Regions from separate parts of the Halomonas sp. A020 genome, predicted to be linked through region 2. Evidence: predicted binding sites of a transcription regulator. Region 2 holds the regulator's gene; the other holds the start of a gene.
The links. The regulator PhoB, encoded in region 2, activates phosphate uptake and scavenging genes when phosphate is short. The targets are predictions, from matches to a motif close to TGTCATANNNNTGTCANA.
Positions count from the first base shown of each region.

Region 1: phnD (phosphate/phosphite/phosphonate ABC transporter substrate-binding protein) is a predicted target of PhoB. The motif match lies at 8,105-8,122, and genes of this name have one in related genera.

Region 1 is NZ_AP022850.1:1,540,145-1,550,367, reverse strand. It holds gene FRH_RS07235 (YchJ family protein) at 1-247, opposite strand, end outside; gene FRH_RS07230 (hypothetical protein) at 404-715, shown strand; gene argE (acetylornithine deacetylase) at 798-1,967, opposite strand; gene ugpB (sn-glycerol-3-phosphate ABC transporter substrate-binding protein UgpB) at 2,170-3,495, shown strand; gene ugpA (sn-glycerol-3-phosphate ABC transporter permease UgpA) at 3,580-4,464, shown strand; gene ugpE (sn-glycerol-3-phosphate ABC transporter permease UgpE) at 4,492-5,334, shown strand; gene FRH_RS07205 (sn-glycerol-3-phosphate import ATP-binding protein UgpC) at 5,337-6,392, shown strand; gene FRH_RS07200 (5'-nucleotidase C-terminal domain-containing protein) at 6,429-8,063, opposite strand; gene phnD (phosphate/phosphite/phosphonate ABC transporter substrate-binding protein) at 8,241-9,116, shown strand; gene FRH_RS07190 (phosphonate ABC transporter ATP-binding protein) at 9,260-10,063, shown strand; gene phnE (phosphonate ABC transporter, permease protein PhnE) at 10,065-10,223, shown strand, end outside.
Region 2 is NZ_AP022850.1:1,180,019-1,190,241, forward strand. It holds gene FRH_RS05440 (ABC transporter permease subunit) at 1-277, shown strand, start outside; gene pstA (phosphate ABC transporter permease PstA) at 277-1,689, shown strand; gene pstB (phosphate ABC transporter ATP-binding protein PstB) at 1,683-2,495, shown strand; gene phoU (phosphate signaling complex protein PhoU) at 2,526-3,251, shown strand; gene cysZ (sulfate transporter CysZ) at 3,318-4,049, shown strand; gene FRH_RS05465 (hypothetical protein) at 4,121-4,441, opposite strand; gene FRH_RS05470 (hypothetical protein) at 5,021-5,320, opposite strand; gene phoR (phosphate regulon sensor histidine kinase PhoR) at 5,678-6,970, opposite strand; gene phoB (phosphate regulon transcriptional regulator PhoB) at 6,973-7,662, opposite strand; gene ubiA (4-hydroxybenzoate octaprenyltransferase) at 7,774-8,664, opposite strand; gene FRH_RS05490 (chorismate lyase) at 8,703-9,260, opposite strand; gene FRH_RS05495 (FAD-dependent oxidoreductase) at 9,347-10,223, shown strand, end outside.

The DNA.
Region 1 (10,223 bases), 360 kb from region 2:
CGGGCGCGTCGACAATGACCAGGGACATCCACTGCGTCTCTGGGTCGAGCGGTAGCTGTGGCGGCCGGGTCGTCGCGTGCCATGTCGCCAGCAGGTAATCACGCTGACTCAACGCGAATGCCGAGTAGCGTGAGCGCATTAGCGCTTCGGGCGAGGGTGGGCGTTCCCCTTGATGGTAGGGCCGGCAGCAGGCGTCGAACGACAACCCACTGCCGCATGGGCAACGTTTAGGTACTAGGTGCGTCATAGAAGGGTCGCTCTGGCTTATGCATGTCGCGGGCGCTGTAGATGGTTTGTTTCGGTATCCATCCGAGTTGGGTATAGTAGCAGAGCAAGATCCCTAGACAGACGGAGTACGACAACACGATCGATCATTCTTTCCAAACGCAGTGGAGGTTCTCCTATGAAGGTTTACAAACCGGAATGGCAGTGCACGTTTAGCGTAAACGAAGGCGCGGAAGAATCAGCAAACTGGAAAGAGCGAATCGCGTGGCGGCTTAGAGAACTTGCCGACCGGCTCGAAGGCGGCGGCCGTACGTTAAAAATCGACTGCAGCGTCTCGCCAAAGGTGAGCCGTGACGAGGTAGATACCTGCTTGGGCAAAGGGTTTGAGGTCACACAACGACTGCTAACCCAGCTTGCCCAGCAGCAGGCGTGCGAAGATGTGATGCGCCATGCGAAAGCCGAGCTTTACGAAGAGCAGCATCAGCACTAACAGCCAGACCGTAAGCGTCTCAAAAAAACACCCGCTCGATGACACCGGCGGGTGTTTTTTATAGGGCGTAGATCACCCATCGCTAGCCCGTGAAAGGCGCTTCCATGGCGCGGCCCAAGCGCTGCATGAAGCGACTGCACGCATCTAGCTGCGCCGCGTCGATGTACTCATCCGGCTGGTGGGCCTGGGCAATACTGCCCGGCCCTAAAATGATGGTTTGCAGCCCCTGCCCCTGGAACTGACCGGCTTCCGTGGCATAGGCCACCGCGTGCTGGGAGCAGCCGTCCGGCAAATGGTCCTGCGCTAACCGCAGCACCTGCTGATTGTCTCGGTCGGCCAGCCCCGGTACCGTCACGTTCAGCGGCTCGGTGGTGATCTCGACGGTTTTGCCTTGAGCGCCGAGCGATTCACTGAGCGTGGCGCAATAGTCGCTGAACCTTGCGTAAATCTCGTCAAAGGTCTCCGTGGGAAGGTGGCGAACCTCCCACTCGAACTGGCACTCCCGCGCCATGATGTTGATCGCCGTGCCGCCTTTGATCTTGCCGACGTGCAAGCTGGTATGCGGCACGTTGAACGCCTCATCCACGCGTCCCTCGTCCACCAGCGCGGCCATGGTGTCCTCGATGAAGGTCACCAATCTGGCGGCGACGTGAATCGCGGAGGTGCCTTGGTTCACCTGACTGCTGTGCGCTTCACGGCCAATCACGGTAGTACGCAGGTTGGTCGCGCCCTTTTGCGCTACCACCGGCTGCATGCTGGTGGGCTCGCCGACGATCACATGCGCCGAGGTGGAGTAGTGCTCATAAAAGCGCTTGATCAAGCTGGGGGCGCCCACGCAGCCGATCTCTTCGTCATAAGAGAAACCGAAGTAGATCGGCTGCTTCAGCGGTGCCTTCGCCCAGGTGGGCACCCTGGCGAGCGCGCAGGCAATGAAACCTTTCATATCGCAGGTGCCACGCCCATACAAACGCCCGTCGCCACCATCGTGCAGAGTGAACGGGTCGCTGCTCCAGGGCTGGCCGGCCACGGGTACCACATCGGTATGGCCTGACAGCAACACGCCGCCAGGGGCATTAGGTCCTATACGCGCAATCAGGTTGGCTTTGGTGCCGCAGGGGCTCATCACCCGTTCAGCGCTGATACCGTAGTCGGCCAAGTAGCCCTCGACGAATTCGATGAGCGCCAGGTTCGACTCGCTGGAGGTGGTATCGAACGCCACCAGTTGGCCCAGCAGCGCAGTTGCGTTAGTCATGTGAGTCTCATTGATTAAGCTTTTTTACCACCCTAGCACCCCGTTTGCGCTTTGCCTACTGAGCGCTACCAGCGTCTCGCCGAATGTTGTCCGTCACGACAAGTTCACCGTGCATTCATGAAAGCGTCATCTACACTTTCTACTGTTCAGTGCACCCAAAAACCTTAAAAAACGTACTGCGCACGACCTACAAGGAGCCGTTATGTCTCGTTTCACGTTGCACGCGCTTGCCCTCGGTGTGGCGACCGCCACGTTCAGTGTTTCCGCCAATGCCGCTACCGAAGTGACCTGGTGGCACGCCATGGGCGGTCAACTCGGTGAAATTCTGGAAGGCATGACCGAGGAGTTCAACGCCTCTCAAAACGAGTACCGCGTGACGCCCAGCTACCGCGGCAACTACACCGAAACCATGACCGGCGCCATTGCAGCGTTCCGCGCAGGCGAGCAGCCGCACATTCTGCAGGTGTTCGAGGTCGGCACTGGCACCATGATGAACGCCGATGGGGCGATCTATCCGGTGTTCGAACTGATGGAAGACCACGGCCGCGCGTTCGACCGCGAGGCCTTCCTGCCCGCCGTGGTGGGCTACTACACCGACACCAACGGCAACATGCTGTCGTTTCCGTTCAACTCTTCCACGCCCATCATGTACTACAACCGTGATGTGTTCGAGGAAGCGGGGTTAGACCCGGAGCAGCCGCCGCAAACCTGGGAAGAAGTCGCAGAATACGCCACTCAAATTACCGAATCGGGTGCGGCCAACTGTGGCTTTACCACCTCGTGGCCAAGCTGGGTGATGCTGGAGAACTTCTCCGCCATGCACAACTCCCCGCTGGGCACGCTGGAAAACGGCTTTGGCGGCCTGGACACCGAGCTGAACTTCAACAACGAGCTGGTCGCCCGTCACTGGGATAACCTGAAAACCTGGCAAGACGCAGGGGCGTTCAAATGGGGCGGCCCGGGTTCTGGCCCGGATGCCGAACCGCTGTTCTACTCCCAGGAGTGCGCGATCTTCTTTGGCTCCTCTGCTTCCCGTGCCGACGTCGCCGCCAATGCCGACTTCGAAGTGGGCTTTGGCATGCAGCCCTACTACGACGACGTAGAAGGTGCGCCGCAAAACTCCATCATTGGCGGGGCTACCTTGTGGGCGTTGCAAGGCCACACCGATGAGGAGTACGCCGCCGTAGCAGCGTTTTTCGAGTATCTCTCCCAGCCGGAAGTTCAGGCCGAGTGGCACCAGCAGACCGGCTATCTGCCGATCACGCAAGCCGCTTGGGATCTGAGCCAAGAGCAGGGTTACTACGATGAGAACCCCGGTGCGGATATTTCGCTCAAGCAGATGACGCTGAACGAGCCCACCGAGAACTCCAAAGGCCTGCGCTTTGGCAACTTCGTCCAGATCCGCGACATCATCTCCGAAGAGATGGAAGCGGTGATGACCGGTAACAAATCGGGCCAGGAAGCAGCCGATGCCGCCGTAGAGCGCGGAAACCAGCTACTGCGCGACTTCGAATCTGCGAATCAGTAAGTAAGTGCCCGCTTCGCCGCCTGCCCGCGGACAGGCGGCGACGTCATTACGCGTGCCCTTTGTTGATCGCAGGATACACCGCCTATGCAAACCAAACGCATGACCTTCCCAGGGCGCGTTTTGCCCTACGCGCTACTCGCTCCACAGGTCATTGTTACGCTGATTTTCTTTATCTGGCCGGCCGGACAAGCGCTCTATCAGTCGCTACTTCGTGAAGATGCATTTGGGCTACGCACGACCTTCGTGGGGCTGGAGAATTTTGCCCGCCTGTTTCGTGACGGCAACTATCTCAATTCGCTCTCGGTGACGGCCATTTTTGCCATTGGTACCACGCTGCTGTCCATGGCGGCGGCGCTGCTGCTGGCCTGCACGGTGAATCGCATGATTCGTTCGCGCAGCACCTACACCACACTGCTGGTATGGCCCTATGCCATTGCCCCCGCCATTGCCGGGGTACTGTGGTGGTTCATCTTCAATCCCTCCATCGGCATCGTGCCCTACATGCTGGATATGGTGGGCTACCAGTGGAATCACCGCACCTCAGGGGCAGACGCCATGCTGCTGGTAATTTTTGCCGCTGCCTGGAAACAGATCTCCTATAACTTCCTGTTTTTCCTGGCCGGGCTGCAGTCGATTCCCCAATCGCTCATTGAAGCCGCCGCCATCGATGGCGCCAGCCCCATGAAGCGCTTCTGGACCATCGTGTTTCCTCTGCTGTCGCCCACCACCTTCTTCCTGATGGTGGTGAACGTGGTGTACGCGATGTTCGATACTTTCGGGATCATTCATGCCACCACCCAAGGCGGCCCTGCCCAAGCGACGAATACGCTGGTGTACAAGGTGTACGCCGATGGTTTCGTGGGCCTCAACCTGGGGTCATCCGCCGCGCAGTCGGTGATTTTGATGGCGATCGTGGTAGCACTCACGGTAGTGCAGTTCCGCTTTATCGAGCGCCGGGTGAACTACTAGCCGCAGGCTGACTGTTGGAGTCTTGTCATGGTTGAAAATCGTCCCTGGGCGAACTTTTTTGCCCACTTAACGCTGATGCTCGGCGTCGCGGTGGTGGTGTTTCCCGTCTACGTGGCGCTGGTGGCCTCGACCCAAGCGCCGGGCGACCTGCTGCGCGGCACGCTGCCGATGCTGCCCGGTGCCCACGGCATCGAAAACTTTACCCGCATGTGGCAATCCGGCGTGTCGAACGCGGGCGCACCGCCGGCTGGCACCATGCTATGGAACAGCTTCATCATGGCCATGGCGATTACCATGGGTAAGCTGTCGATCTCACTGCTTTCCGCCTTTGCAATCGTGTACTTCCGCTTTCGCTTTCGACTGTTTTTCTTCTGGCTGATCTTTCTGACGCTGATGCTACCGGTGGAGGTACGCATCATTCCTACCTTTCAAGTGGTCGCGGATCTCAACATGCTCAATAGCTTTGCCGGGCTGTCGATTCCGCTCATCGCCTCCGCCACCGCGACGTTTCTGTTTCGGCAGTTCTTTATGACGATCCCCGAGGAGATGTTGGAAGCCGCGCGGGTCGATGGCGCAGGCCCACTGAAATTCTTTAAAGACATTCTGATGCCGCTCTCGATCACCAATATCGCCGCACTGTTCGTGATCATGTTCATTTACGGCTGGAACCAATATCTATGGCCGCTGCTGATTACCACCGATCCGGACTACTACACCATCGTAATGGGTATTCAGCGCATGACATCGGAAGAGAACCCGCAGTGGCATCTCATCATGGCCGCCGTGGTGATGGCGGCTCTGCCACCGGTATTAGTGATTTTGTTCATGCAACGCCTGTTTGTGAAAGGCCTGACCGAGACGGAGAAATAACCATGGCCAGCATTACCTTGGAAGGGCTAAAAAAAACCTACGCGGGCAACGTGGCAGCGGTCAAAGGCGTCGATTTACATATCCAAGATGGCGAGTTCGTGGTGCTGGTGGGGCCTTCTGGCTGCGGTAAATCCACGCTGCTGCGCATGGTGGCAGGCCTGGAGAGCATCACTGAAGGCACGTTAAAGATCGGCGAGCGAGTGGTGAACCAACTTGAGCCCGCCGAGCGGGATATCGCCATGGTGTTCCAAAACTATGCCCTCTACCCCCACATGACGGTGTACAACAACTTGGCCTATGGCCTGAAAAATCGCGGCTTCAAGAAAGACGCTATTGAACAGCGGGTGCGCGCAGCGGCCAAGATGCTGGAAATTGAGGATTTTTTAGAACGCAAGCCGCGCAAACTTTCTGGCGGCCAGCGCCAGCGTGTGGCCATGGGCCGTGCATTAGTGCGCGAGCCCGCCGCGTTTCTGTTTGACGAGCCGCTCTCTAACCTGGATGCCAAGCTGCGCGTCCAGATGCGCGTCGAGATCAAGCAGCTTCAGCGGCGGTTAAAAACCACCAGCCTCTACGTGACCCACGACCAGCTCGAAGCAATGACGCTGGGGGACCGGCTCGTGGTGCTCAATGCCGGACAGATCGAGCAGGTAGGCACCCCGATGGAGATCTACGCCCGACCCGCCACCATGTTCGTGGCGGAGTTCATCGGCTCCCCCGCCATGAACATGCTGCCGCTGGCCTACCTGCAGCAGCAGGACACCCAAGGCGTGCTAAGCCAGTTGCCAAAAGAGACCGATACCGTCGGCATACGCCCAGACGATATGCAGCTCACCCTACCAACAGTGCCTTACGTCACACTAGACACGACCTTGATGCTGTTCGAGGCTGCTGGTGCAGAGAGCCATCTCTACGTTAACTTGGCGGGTAGCGAACAGCCTACGGTGATTCGCACGGCAGGCCAGCCGCCGGTGCGTGAAGGCGAAACGCTGCAGGTATATGTTACCGGTGATGCGCTGCATCCGTTCAACAGCACCACTGGCAAGCGCACCTTTCATTAGTACGTAAGTACCTAGCGCCTTCGGCGGGTGGCCAAGCTACTCGCCCTGGGCAAGATCGGTAATGCGTCCTTCAGGTTGGTAAAACACCTCACCAAGTGCCGCGATGTGGTCACGCAGCATTTCCCAGTCCGTATTGCCCACGATGGTGTTACGACCATCATCATAGGCGGCCCCTAACGCCGCGTGGCTGTCGCCGCCCGCTGCAGTAAAGTTATTGGTTGCCACGGTATAGGTGGTATCGGGATCAATGGTCTGCATCGCGCCCTCTCGATTCACCTTCAAGCTCACCACCCGCTTCCCCACCGGCAAGCGACTGTCGAAGACCAACTCTGTCCCAGCGGAGACCTGCAAAAAGCCACCGTTCTCTTCTGGGACGTTGGCGAGCGCAATTTCAAAAGTCTCCAGCAGTTCAGCGCCCGTCACCTCTAGCAGCGCGAGGCGATTGCCAAACGGCTGCACGGCAATCAGATCGCCCACCGTGACCTCGCCTTTGGGCAGCGCTTCACGGATACCGCCGCTATTTTGAAACGCCATGATGGTGTCTGGCGCCACCCGCTGTGCGGCGTAAAGCTGACCATCGGCAATCAAGTTACCCAGCGCCGTTTCATTTGCACGCACGCTCATGGCATCGCCCTGACCGTGACGAGGGTTCGGCAACGCAAGGATAGCCGTTGCGCCCACCTGCTGATCACGCAGGGTTTCAATCGCTTCCGTAAACGGGGCGAGCTGTGCCAACGCAGCCTCATCCGGCGTGCGCTCTTCGGTGGCAAGTAATTCACCGCTTACCGTTTGAACCACGCCTTCTGCATCGAACGTCACCTGCATCACACCTAGATACTTTCCATACTCACCCGCTTGGCCGATGGCCGTCGGTGCTTTCGCATCACCCGCTGAGGAGTGGCTCACCAGCGTCGGCGGCGTTACCTGCGTGTGACTATGGCCGCCGATGATGATATCGATACCCTCAACATGCCGAGCCAACAGACGATCATTGCCGACGCTGGGGTCGCTGTCATAGCCTAAGTGCGTGAGGGCAATAATCTTATTGACCCCTTGCGCTTCAAAGGCCGCCACCATGGCGTCCGCCGCTTCACGGTAATCGCTAATGGTGACCTCACCAGGGCTGGAAATCGTTTCACTGTCCTGTGTGCTCAAGCCGAAAATGCCGATCTGCTCGCCATCTTGTTCCACAATGATGCCGTCATAGAGATAGCCCGCCTGCGGTGAAGCACTGACCGATTCACCCAACCGCTCAGCGAACTCAGGGGCAGCAGTAAAATCCAGGTTCGCGCCCAGAATGGGGAAATCAGCCTCCGCGAAAAAGGCCGCCAGCGCCTGATGGCCGCCCTCGGGGCTCCCTAAATCAAACTCATGGTTACCGGGCACAAAGGCGTCGTAACCCATTGCGTTCATAAAGGCCAATGCGTCTTGGCCCTGGAACTCGTTGAAATAGAGCGTGCCGGAAAAAATATCGCCTGCGTCCAGCAGTAGGCCATCGCCATAGGTGGCTTTCGCCTCATTGAGCGTGGTAATCAGTGACGGATAAGCATCGGTGCGACCATGCAAATCGTTAGTATGGTAAAGGGTGAGGGTAAACGACTGCGCCAATGCTGCTGGGGTAACTGCCCACAGCGCTGTCCCTAGCGTGATACCTGTTCGTAACGCATCCATAACCATGCTCCTTGTCGAGTGAGGGGGCTAGGCCATTAGTCTGTCATCTGCACGTGATCATACCGTCACCTTGACTACACCTAAGTGTCACAGTGAACTGCCACCCTACTGCTGATCATAACGAGCGACTACCGCTAGGTAGTCACCGCAAAAAAAACAGCTGAAGGGAACATGACCATGACGAGAACACTGTTAACGATGGCGATAGCCGCCGCAACCTTTACCGTGTCTACCGCCCACGCCAATAGCGATTTAAGCAACGTATGCCCCACTCCTATCCGCATGGCCGATACCGGCATTGAAGGAATGGGCCCGCTCGCAGAAGCGTTTGGCCCCTTTGCTGAAGCGTTTGAGGAGACCACCGGCCTCACGCTTGAGATGTTTAGTCTGAGCAACCGCACCGCCGCAGGCACTGCGCTGCAGTATGATGACGTAGACCTCGTATTTGCAGGTCCGTCTGAGTTCGTCTTGTTCGACCGCGAAAGCGACATTGAAATTCTGTTTGCGATTGAACGCCCCCACTACGGCAGCAGCTTTTATGTTCCCGCCGATAGCGATATTCAGTCGCTGGAAGACCTGGCAGGCCACCGGGTCGCTTTGAAAGACGTGGGCTCAACCAGCGGCCATATTTTCCCAAGCCAGATGCTGGTTGATGCGGGGCTGGATATTGATCGCGACCTTGAGATTATTATGGCTGGCGATGCCCGTATTGCAGCGCTGGTTAACGGCGATGTGGATGCCATGGGCGGCGGTAACCGCGATATCGAAGAGATTCAAGCGATGGACCCGAACGGCGAGTATCGCGTGATTGCCACCAGCGACGTACTGCCTGGCGACCCAGTGGTGATGCGCGGATCGCTAGACGACGCCTGCAAAACAGCACTGCGCAGCACTCTGGAAGAGAACAGCGAAACCCTGTGGAACGCGCTGATTGCCACCGACCGCAACGAAGATAAGTTTTTAAACCGCGACTCCTCGCTGGGCTTTGACCGCACCAATGAAGATTACGATGTCGTGCGCCAAGCCTACGAAGCAGCAGGCATTCCGCTCTAATTCGTTTTCCACCGCTCCCTTTATCGTGATCGCACAGGGACGTGCGTTGATCGAGCAAAGGCTCTTTGAGTACCAAGACACGGTAGGTCTCTCATGTCTGTCGTTCCACTCTCCCTCCTGGCATCTGCGCAGGAGGTTTTTGTATGAATGCCATCGATCTTTCTAACGTTCACAAACATTACGGCAGCTTACATGTCCTGCGTGGGCTAACGCTCAGCATCCCCAAAGGGGAGTGTGTCATTTTGCTGGGGGCCAACGGCTGCGGTAAGTCCACGCTGATGCGCTGTATCAATGGCTTAGCCCCCCACGATCAGGGCGACATTCACATTTTCAACGAATCGCTTTCGCAGATTTCCAAACCGCGTTTGCGCACACTGCGTCAAAAAGTTGGCGTGGTTTTTCAGCAGTTTAACTTGGTACAGAACGTCAGCGTGTTTCAAAACGTGCTGTATGGCGCACTGGGCCAGCAGCGTCTTGGCTTACTGTCGACGCTCTCTTGCACCGCGAGCCAAACGCTTCGCGAGCGCGCCATGCAGTCGCTGGACCGGGTGGGTTTGGCCCATAAGGCCCTGGCAAGCTGTCGCGAGCTATCAGGCGGTCAACAGCAGCGCGTCGCCATTGCCAGAACGCTGATGCAGGACGCCCACATCATCATCGCGGATGAGCCCATCGCCAGCCTGGACCCGAAAGCGGGCCGCGAGATTATGGATCTGCTGCTAGAGGTAGTGAGCGAACGTGGGCTCACTGTGCTGTGTACGCTGCATCAGCTAGAGCTAGCGCAACAGTACGGTGACCGTATTGTGGGCATGAAAGCGGGCACCGTAGTGCTTGATACGCCTCGCGAGGCGGCCACGCTGAGCGATATGCAGGCGCTCTATCAAGGTGACACCCGTGTCGAGCAAACGCCCTCATCCTCCACGACCCACCAACCGCTTAGGGCGATCTAACATGCCATCGAAGCTACCGCCAACTGGCAGCCTGCCTCCCCGTTTTCGCCGCCCTTCCCTGTTTGTTTGGGGCATCAGCCTCGGCTTTTTAGCGCTGTTTATACAAGGCGTCATGGCCACCAATGTCACACTCGAGCGTTTGATACGCGGGGCGACGAAC
Region 2 (10,223 bases):
CATAGGTGCCGGGCGCGCGGTGGGCGAAACCATGATCGTCTTGATGGCCAGCGGCAATACCGCGCTGCTCAGCGCAAGTCCCTTCGAAGGGTTGCGCTCGCTATCGGCATCGATTGCTATCGAGCTTCCAGAAGCCGCTCCCGGTGGGATGACCTATCACCTGCTGATTTTTGCAGCTCTGACGCTGTTTCTCTTTACTTTTTTGGTTAACACCCTTGCTGAGATGGTGCGCCAACGCCTACGTCAGCGCTATCAGCGCATCGGTGGGAGTCGCTAATGCGCTGGCACCGGAAGCCCCCCCGCCTTACGTCCGTGGGCAGCCTGTTGTGGCCTTGGCTATGCGCCGCTAGCGTTGCGCTGTCGCTGCTGATGCTGGCAACACTTCTGACGTTGCTCGCCGCCCATGGCCTGGGCCACTTTTGGCCTGCCACGCTGGAACAAGTCACTCTGCGCTCTGGGGAGACGGTGATCGGTCAGCCGGTGCGGGAAGCCCCGCTGCCCAACGCAGCAGGGACAGAACGCCTCTACTTTACCGGCAACCGGGATATTGACGGCGACAGCTGGCGCTGGGTCGCCCTCGGCGATATCGCCGACATTGCGGAGCCCAACGACCTCATCCGCTTGGAGCGTGCCCCATGGGGGGACTTCATCGGGCGCCTAGACGTCGTCGAGAGCGCAGGTCAGCGTTTTGAGGGTGAGGCTGCCTGGGCATTCGTTGCACAAGCGCTTAGATTGCCTGACGGACAACGGCCGATCGCACGGCTGCAGCTCACTTCCGCCCAGGGCGACACCGTGAGCCAACCGTTAGCGGGCGTCACTCGATTTCAAGCACCAAACGCCATGTCCTGGGGCCAAAAAGTCGCCGTTTGGTGCAAGCGTATATGGCAATTTCTTAGCGAAGGTCCCCGCTCGGCCAATACCGGCGGCGGCGTGTGGCCCGCCATCTTCGGTACGGTCATGATGGTGATGCTGATGTCGGTCATCGTGACGCCGTTTGGCGTACTGGCCGCCATTTATCTCAATGAAATCGCGCATCAAAACCGCCTGACCCGCTTGGTGCGTATCGGCGTACGCAACCTTGCCGGTGTGCCGTCGATCGTTTACGGAGTGTTTGGCTTGGGCGTTTTCGTTTACGGGATCGGGGGCTCCATCGACAGCTGGTTTTTCGACGATACGCTGCCTTCCCCCACGTTTGGCACGGGCGGCCTGCTCTGGGCATCGCTGACCCTGGCGCTGCTCACTCTGCCGGTCGTCATCGTGGCCACCGAAGAGGGCCTGGCACGCATTCCCGATGCGCAGCGAGAAGGTGCGGTCGCACTGGGCGCCACCCGCCTGGAAATGCTGGTCCGCGTGGTGCTGCCCATGGCGACCCCGGCCATGCTCACCGGCGTGATTTTGGCCGTGGCCCGAGCCGCTGGCGAAGTCGCCCCGCTGATGCTGGTGGGCGTCGCCAAGCTGGCTCCCCAAATGCCTGTGGATGGCGAGTTTCCCTACTTGCACCTAGAGCGCAAATTCATGCACCTTGGCTATCATTTATTTGATACCGCTTTTCACGGCGAAGATGTCCAGGCCGCCATTCCCCTGGTGTTTGCTACTGCGCTGCTGCTCGTATTGATCGTGCTCGTGCTTAATCTAACTGCCATATTTCTGCGTCATTATTTAAGGCGTCAACGAGGAAACGAATGCTAGCGTTATCGTCCGCCAACCCGCCTCATGCATCGGTGACTCGCTTTACTGCCGAGACCTGCTGTTTGAGCATCAACCAGTTTCACCTCGCCTATGCGGGGAAAACGGCGTTGCGTGACCTAACGCTCGATGTGCCTCGCCACCGAGTCACCGCTTTCATCGGCCCGTCGGGCTGCGGAAAATCGACGTTACTACGTGCTATCAATCGGCTGCACGATCTTAACGAGTCGGTGACGCATCGAGGTCAGATTCAGCTGGAGGGTCAGGACATTCACGCCCCACAGATGAACGTCACCGAACTGCGTCGCCGTGTGGGCATGGTGTTTCAGACGCCCAACCCATTCCCAATGTCCATTTATGAAAACGTCGCCTTTGGGCTGCGTTTGCAAGGGCGCATGCCCAAGCGCAAACGCGACGACATCATCGAGTGGGCATTGACGTCCGCGGCCTTGTGGGACGAGGTGAAAGATCGCCTGCACCGCTCGGCGTGGCAGCTATCCGGGGGTCAGCAGCAGCGTTTGGTGATTGCCCGGACGCTCGCCGTACAGCCCGACGTGCTGCTGCTCGACGAGCCCGCCTCGGCGCTGGATCCGATCTCGACGCTGAAAATCGAAGAGCTGATTCGTAACCTGAAATCCCAGCTCACGCTGGTATTAGTGACGCACAATATGCAGCAAGCCGCACGGGTATCCGACTACACGGCTTTTTTGCAGCAAGGTGAACTCGTTGAATACGGGCCAACGGATCAAGTGTTCACCAACCCGCGTTTACAGCGCACCGAAAATTACATCACCGGCCGCATGACCTAGGCCCAACCGACGTTACGTCAGGAGTGCTCAATGGATATTACGAGCGATACCCACAGCCAGCATATCTCTCGCCAGTTCAACCAGGAGCTGGAAGAGCTGAAAACCCACCTGATGGCCATGGGCGGTCTGGTGGAAAAACAAGTGCAAGATGCCGTTCACGCGCTGCTGGAAGGCGACAGCCGTCTCGCCGAAAAAGTGCGTGACAACGACCGCCAGGTCAACGACCTGCAGCTACAGATCGATGACGAATGTACCCGCGTCCTAGCGCGTCGTCAGCCAGCCGCCTCTGACCTGCGCTTGGTACTAGCGGTCATTCGCGCCACGTCGGATCTCGAGCGGATAGGCGACGAAGCCAGCAAAATCGCCCGTAACGCACTTTTGCTGAGTGAGAACAGCAGCAGTATTCGTGGTTTGGTAGAAGTGCGACATATCAGTGAACACGTGCGTAAGATGCTACGCGATGCGCTGACGGCCTTTGCCCGCTTCGATACCGAGCTTGCCATGCAGGTCGTACGCGAAGACGAGTCCGTGGATGACGAATACGGCAGCGCCATGCGCTCGCTGATGACGTTCATGATGGAAGACTCGCGCTCGATCAGTTCCGTGTTGAGCATCATGTGGGTTCTCCGAGCATTGGAGCGCGTGGGCGACCACGCCAACAATCTGGCGGAGTACGTGGTCTACCTGGTGAAAGGCTTGGATATTCGCCACAGCGACCCCGACACCCTAGATCAGAAGATGCTGAAAAAGCCTTGACCTGACAGGTCATTGCTCCTGCAATACGCCCAGATGACTCATCTGGGCGTTTTTAAAGGAGACAACATGGTGGATGCCATCACGACGTTGAGCCAAGGCACGCGTTTGGTGTATCAAAAAGGGCTGCGGCGCTACATTTTCCTCCCCATCCTGGTCAACCTCATCGTCTACGCCAGTATGCTCAGCGTCGTATTCCAGGGCTTTTCAGGCTGGTTGGATAGCGCCATGACCATGGTGCCCGGTTGGCTGGAGTGGCTCTCCTGGCTGATTTGGCCGCTCTTTTTCGTTAGCCTGCTGGTGGTGATCTTTTTCACCTTCACCCTCGTGACTCACCTCATTGCCGCACCGTTTTACGGCTTTCTTGCCGCAAAAGTCGAGCGACAAGCCACCGGGCGGGAACCGCTGGACGATCGCGGACTGGCTAAAACGGCCATCGACGCACTGGGGCGCGAGCTAGTCAAGCTGGGCTATATTCTGCCGCGCATGGCGGCGCTGTTCATTCTCAGCTGGATTCCCGGCCTCAACCTACTTGCGCCGCTTTTGTGGGCGCTGTTTTCCGCCTGGGTGATGGCGATCACCTATCTGGATTATCCAATGGATAATAACAAAGTCACGTTTCGTGATATGCGCAGCCGCCTCTCGCGACGCTGGTGGCCCAGCCTTACCTACGGCGGGTTGATCATGCTGGTTACCTGGATTCCCCTTGCCAATCTGTTTTTGATACCCGGCGCCGTCGCAGGGGCAGTGCTCATGTGGGACGGGCATTATCGCGGCACACAGGATGTAGTGAACCCGTGACGACGCGACAGTGGGAGGCATAGACACAAAAAACCCCGCCTAGGCGGGGTTTTGGGGATATAGCGCTGGGCTTACCAACGGATACCGTCACCTTCGTCGCGGTTCAGCTCATTGGCGTCATAGCCCGTTTTGCGGGTGGCTGTATCGGTTGAGTCGTTGGCGCTGCTAGACGTAGAGTAATCCAGCGTGTCACCTTCGTCATGGATCAGGTCACTAGTAGAATACTGGGCCGGACCTGACGTATTGTGCGAGCTTGGCTCGATAATATCGTGACCTGCAGAACGGTCTTTATTCAATTCAATGGACGTGTGGGCAAAGGCCATTGGACTTGCAACCAAACCGAATGCAACGCTTAGAACAGCCGTCTTTTTCGCTAACTCGTTAAATAACATCGCTACGTACTCCTTTAACGTGGAGCCAGTCGGCGTAGGCCAGAACCAGAACACATGAGCGCCTACGACTAATGGCTAACTTAACACCTAGTTATTGCACACAAGATGCCAAATTACATAGAAAATAAAAAATTATTTTATAAACATGTATTTATACAAATTACATTGTGCGCAATATAATGCAGCAACGTCAAAAATACCTCAAATATATTGTGCAATAATGACACATGCGCCGTGTACGTGGCGCAGAATGACTCACCTTAAGAAAGATTCCGCAGACTTTCATGCAGGCTCGTTCTAAAGAAAACCTTACATACCCTCTGCATATGCCGCAGGCACAAAAAATTAGACCCCGCAGGGCGGGGTCTTGGTCACTCTTACTTGTCAACGATACTGACGTCTGGCTTCCTATCCTTTTGCGGGGTGCCAACCTTGGTATATCCCCTGACCAGCGTATTGATCGTTATCTGATTCTTTCCATGAATCTTTGAGCATCCTTGCTATAGGACATCCTTGCCCCTTAAATGCTCACTCCTAAGCGTAAGAGTTTTTAACAGCTTTGCAAATAAATGTTACAACTTACATGCCGCTATTTTCTTCCGGAAGCTCTTCGGTGCTGTCGTATGTCGCATCCGAGTCATCGCTCATGGAATTCGGCTCCATATCGCTGGCGTTATCGCCTTCGTCATGGGTTAAATCTTGGTTGCCATGATCAGATGGCATCGCAGTATCGCTGGACTGAGATTCCACCGGCTGCTCGTCTGGAGAAATATTGTCGGCCGGGTCAGCAGGCTCTTGGGCAAAAGCCAATGGGCTTGCTACCAAACCAAACGTTACACCTAAAATACCAGCTTTCTTGAGTAGTTCCTTGGACATCATATTCCGCCTCCTCGATCGCTGTGAAATACCGCTTTAGTAAGGAAGAGCGACTTCATGTCTTACCAGTTCCTGCGGTAATCTTCCTTACCAGAATTTTTGCATCCGACATGCCAAAATTTCAAAAAAATAGAAAAATACATATAAATACAATAGTTTATAAAAAAATAAAGCCATGCCAAAATAGCTTCAGCCGCGATTTCATAGCGAGTTAATTGGCTACATATGGCACATGCGCGGTGTTTGACCATGCTTACATGCCAATATGACACACTTGTACATAGATTATGCAAATCGACGAATGAGGAAGGATTGAGTGTACGAGGTGAGGCCGGTGAAACGAGTGGCCGAGCGGCATTTTTACTCGTTGACCACCCTAGTGGCCGGGAATACGCAACGGAACAGTGCCCCTTCACCGGGCAACGACTCCACTTGGAGCTGCGCATCGTGGCGCAGGAGAACGTGTTTTACAATGGCCAGGCCCAGCCCAGTGCCACCGGTGGCGGTGCTGCGCCCCTTATCGACGCGGTAGAAGCGTTCGGTGAGACGCGGGATATGGACCGGATCGATCCCTTCACCGTCGTCGTCCACTTCGATGCAGGCACTGCCATTGGGCAGAGCCGCCCAGCGGAGCGTGATTTGACTTCCCTCCGGCGTATAACGCACTGCGTTGAATGCCAAGTTGGAGATCGCACTGCGCAGCTCCTGCTCACTGCCGATTAGGCGCGCTTCGCAATCGAGTACGATCTGCACGCTGTGTTGCTGGTGAGACAGCGCCAGCGCATCGCGGCGAATACTCTCCAGCATCGGCCCGACGGCAAGCGGCTGGTGATCTTCTCCCCCTCGATCGATTTCGAGCCTAGAGAGTAGTAGCAGGTCGTTGACCAAGTTCTGCATGCGCTTGGTCTGCTCCTCCATTTGACCGATGCCTTTGCCCAAACGGGGCGGCAGCAGCTCTTTCAAATCGCCATAGGTTTCCAAGTAACCCGACAGCACGGTCAGCGGTGTGCGCAGCTCGTGAGACACGTTGGCTACGAAGTCACGGCGCATCTGTTCGAGGCGATGCAAGCGCGTAATGTCCCGGGCCATGACCAAGCGCTCGTCATCACCATAGAGCGTGATTTGATACTGCAGAATACGCCGCTCATCGATGGGTGAGGTGAGTGTTAGCGGCTCGCCATACTCCCGGGCATTGAAGTAGCTAATGAAGCGTGGGTCGCGCAGCAAGTTGGTAATATGCTGTCCGCGGTCATGGGCGGTTTGCAGGCCCAACATCTCGGTAGCCGCGCTATTCCACCACTCTAAATCACCATGCCGATCCAGCATCACGACGCTATCACGCATCGCTTCCGAGGATTCCTGAATACGCGCAAGGGTCGCCCGCAGGCGGCTTTGAGTAATGCGTTGGCTCTTTTGATAGCGGTAGAGACGATCGAAAAGCTCACCCCAAAGCCCCGTTGCCGCGGGCGGCTCATCGTGAGGGTGAAGCGTCAGCCATTGGAACAGCGCCTTTAATTGGCGCAAGTGATAAATCAAACAGAATAAGAGGCCAGCGGCGAGCCCCACACCGGGATACCCCACCAGCCACCCCAGGCACATGCCCAATAGCGCCAGCCAGGTAATGCGCCACCATTCACGGCTCCACAGGCGCACGACTACACCCGAGCAGAGAAACGATACCCAGTGCCCCGCACTGTTTGAATCAAATTCTGGTGCGCCTCCCCTAGCGCCTTACGCAACCGGCGAATGTGCACGTCCACCGTGCGCTCCTCTACGTACACGTTGCCGCCCCACACCTGATCGAGAAGCTGGCTACGGGTATAGGCACGCTCTTGGTGGGTCATGAAAAACTGCAGTAATCGATACTCGGTAGGGCCCATCTCCAGCGCCTTTCCATACGCGCTAACACGATGGCTCACCGGGTCTAACAGCAGCCCATTGATTTCGATGGGATCTTCCACGCCGCGCGGGGTCGCCCGGCGCAGAACGGCTTTCAGGCGCGCTACCAGCTCACGGGGCGAAAACGGCTTGGTGATGTAATCGTCGGCGCCCGCTTCCAGACCTTGGATCTTATTATCCTCTTCGCCCTTGGCGGTCAGCATGATGATCGGCAGTTCCGCAGTAGCCTCTTCGCGCTTGAGACGGCGTGCCAATTCGATGCCGCTGGTGCCAGGCATCATCCAGTCCAGCAGCAGCAGGTCGGGCTGATGATCTACGACCATCGCGTGGGCATCCTGGGCGTTATCCGCTTCAAGCACGCGATAGTCAGCCATTTCCAGCGCCACAGCGATCATCTCGCGAATGGGCGCCTCATCATCGACGATCAGTACGGTCTTGGCGGTCATTCCAGGGCCTCACGGTGTGCTAAGAAAGCTCATGTATGCGAAAACGGTTCAATGACATGTCTGTGACGATAACACCATGACTTAATGACAATTCTATGACACCCAGCAATATTAGCCAGCCACGGGCCACTCGCTTAGAGCAATGCCGGCAAAGACCAAGAGCCCCGACCAGTGATTATTCAAAAACGCTTGGAAACAGCGATCACGCTCCCGGTGAACGATCAAACGCTGTTGATGGGCAAAGGTTACCGCCATTCCGACCACACCGAGCCAGAAGAAACCGCCCAGGCTCGCCATCAGCCCCACCCAAATCAACAACGCTAGGGTGGCAAGCTGCAGCAAGCCAATGATGAGACGGTCGGCACTGCCAAACAGCACCGCCGTGGATTTGATGCCGATCTTCAGGTCGTCATCGCGATCGACCATGGCGTACTGGGTATCGTAGGCCACTGTCCATAGCACGTTAGCGCTGAACAGTAGCCACGCCACGAGTGGCACCTCGCCGAGCACGGCGCCAAACGCCATCGGAATCGCCCAGGAGAACGCCGCCCCCAGGACCACTTGGGGAAAGTGGGTATAGCGCTTCATGAAAGGATAAATGAACGCTAGCAGCACACCGCCGAAGGAGAGCAGCACGGTAAACCAATTGGTCAACAGGACCAACACGAAGGCCGCCGCCACCAGCGCCACGAACAGCAGCTGCGCCTCGGTTTCACTAATACGGCCGGTGGCCAGCGGCCGCTGCCGGGTGCGCTTTACATGGCCATCGAAGTGGCGGTCGGCGTAGTCGTTCACCACGCAGCCTGCCGCGCGCATTACGTACACCCCGGCAATGAAGATCAGCAGTACATCGCGGCCCGGCACCCCGTCCGAGGCGATCCACAGCGCCCATAGCGTTGGCCACATCAACAGCCAAGTACCTATCGGCCGGTCCAAGCGCATTAGCTGTAGGAAATCGGTCAGGCGGGCCCACCCGGTTGGGCGCAACAGAGAACGGTCCATGCTCATGCTTACCTCGTCGAAAAAGTCGCTGCGTTAGCCTAGCGCGACGGCAGGCTCAGTGCATCTGTCATGGTGGATAAAAAGTACTCCTGCACCAGCAACGACAGCCCGCCGTGCTCAAAGACGGAGCGCCGCCCCCAAAGGCTACTGGCCGACGATCCCAGCGTCAGCCGGTTGAATGGCGGCGCGGCCGACGTTACTTCCAGCGGCCCGCGCACCAAATCAGGCTTCTGGAATAGCCAGCTGCCTAGCGAACGCTCACCTAAGTTGCCCAACCCTTTGCCCTGCAGGTGGTGAAGCGATGCCACCGAACGCGCCACGACCCACGGCGTTTCATCGATACACAGCGCCACCTCACGCAGCCACGCATAGCGGCGGTGTGCAATGCCCAGGGCAAGGGCTTCATCGCGCTGGGGCAGGCCGATGGTCTGGCGCAACACGCGCACCCGAAATGCGCCCGGCTTACCGGCGGCCATCAGGCGGGCGGTCAACGAATCCGTGGAGGCGACCCACTGCCACCAAGGCGCGCTCATGGCTGGCCGAGCAGCGGCCACCGGCAGCCACTGAGGAAAGAGTGAAAACTCGGGGGCGGTCACCTAGGCCTCCAGGGCAGTCAATTGAGAGTGAGCTAGTGTAACATGGTGGTTTATAGGCTTTTGTTCCACCGACGTCAGGGGACGGTATGCCCAACTCACACACGACCTCTTCCACGCCCTCTCCTCACTCAACTGCTCTGGCGATCGTCGGAACCGGCATGGCAGGCGTGGGGCTAGCGCGTACCCTGCGACGCCAGGGAGATACACGCACTATCACGCTGATCAGTGCAGACAGCGGCGATGACTACAGCAAGCCCCTGCTTTCCACCGGCTTTGCCAAACGCCTCGGCCCTGACAAGCTCGCCCAGCGCGATGCCAGTGCACTGGCAGACGAACTCAATGCCGAGGTCATTACCCACACCCAAGTGACGCATCTAGATGTGGATAACCAAACGCTACACCTGAGCAGCGGCGCCACGCTTCGTTACGATGACGTGGTGCTGGCCACCGGTGCCGCCCCTCGCAGGCCATTCAGCGTGCCCAGCGCACTGGCGGAGCGCTGCTTTACCGTCAATGACTTAGACGACTACCGGCACCTGCATGAAGCACTCACTCAGCCGAGCCGCGTGGCGATCATTGGGGCCGGGCTCGTTGGCTGTGAATTCGCCAATGACTTGCACGCAGGCGGACACCAACTCACCGTAATCGCGCCGGAGAGCGCCCCACTGCCGCGGCTGCTGCCCGAACCACTGGGTCATGCGCTGGCCAATGCGTTTCACGCGGCAGGCATTCGCCTCGCACTAGGGCGCAGCTTGGACACGCTTTCCCAAGCGGCCGACAACGCCGTAGCTTTGCACTTGGATAACGGCGAGCGGCACGCGGTAGATCTCGTCCTCTTCGCCACCGGCTTGATACCACGCACGGCGTTAGCAGAGGCCGCTGGCCTAACCGTAAGTGCCAGCGGCATTCACGTCGACCGCCACCTCCGCACTCGCCAGCCTAACGTTTATGCCCTGGGTGATG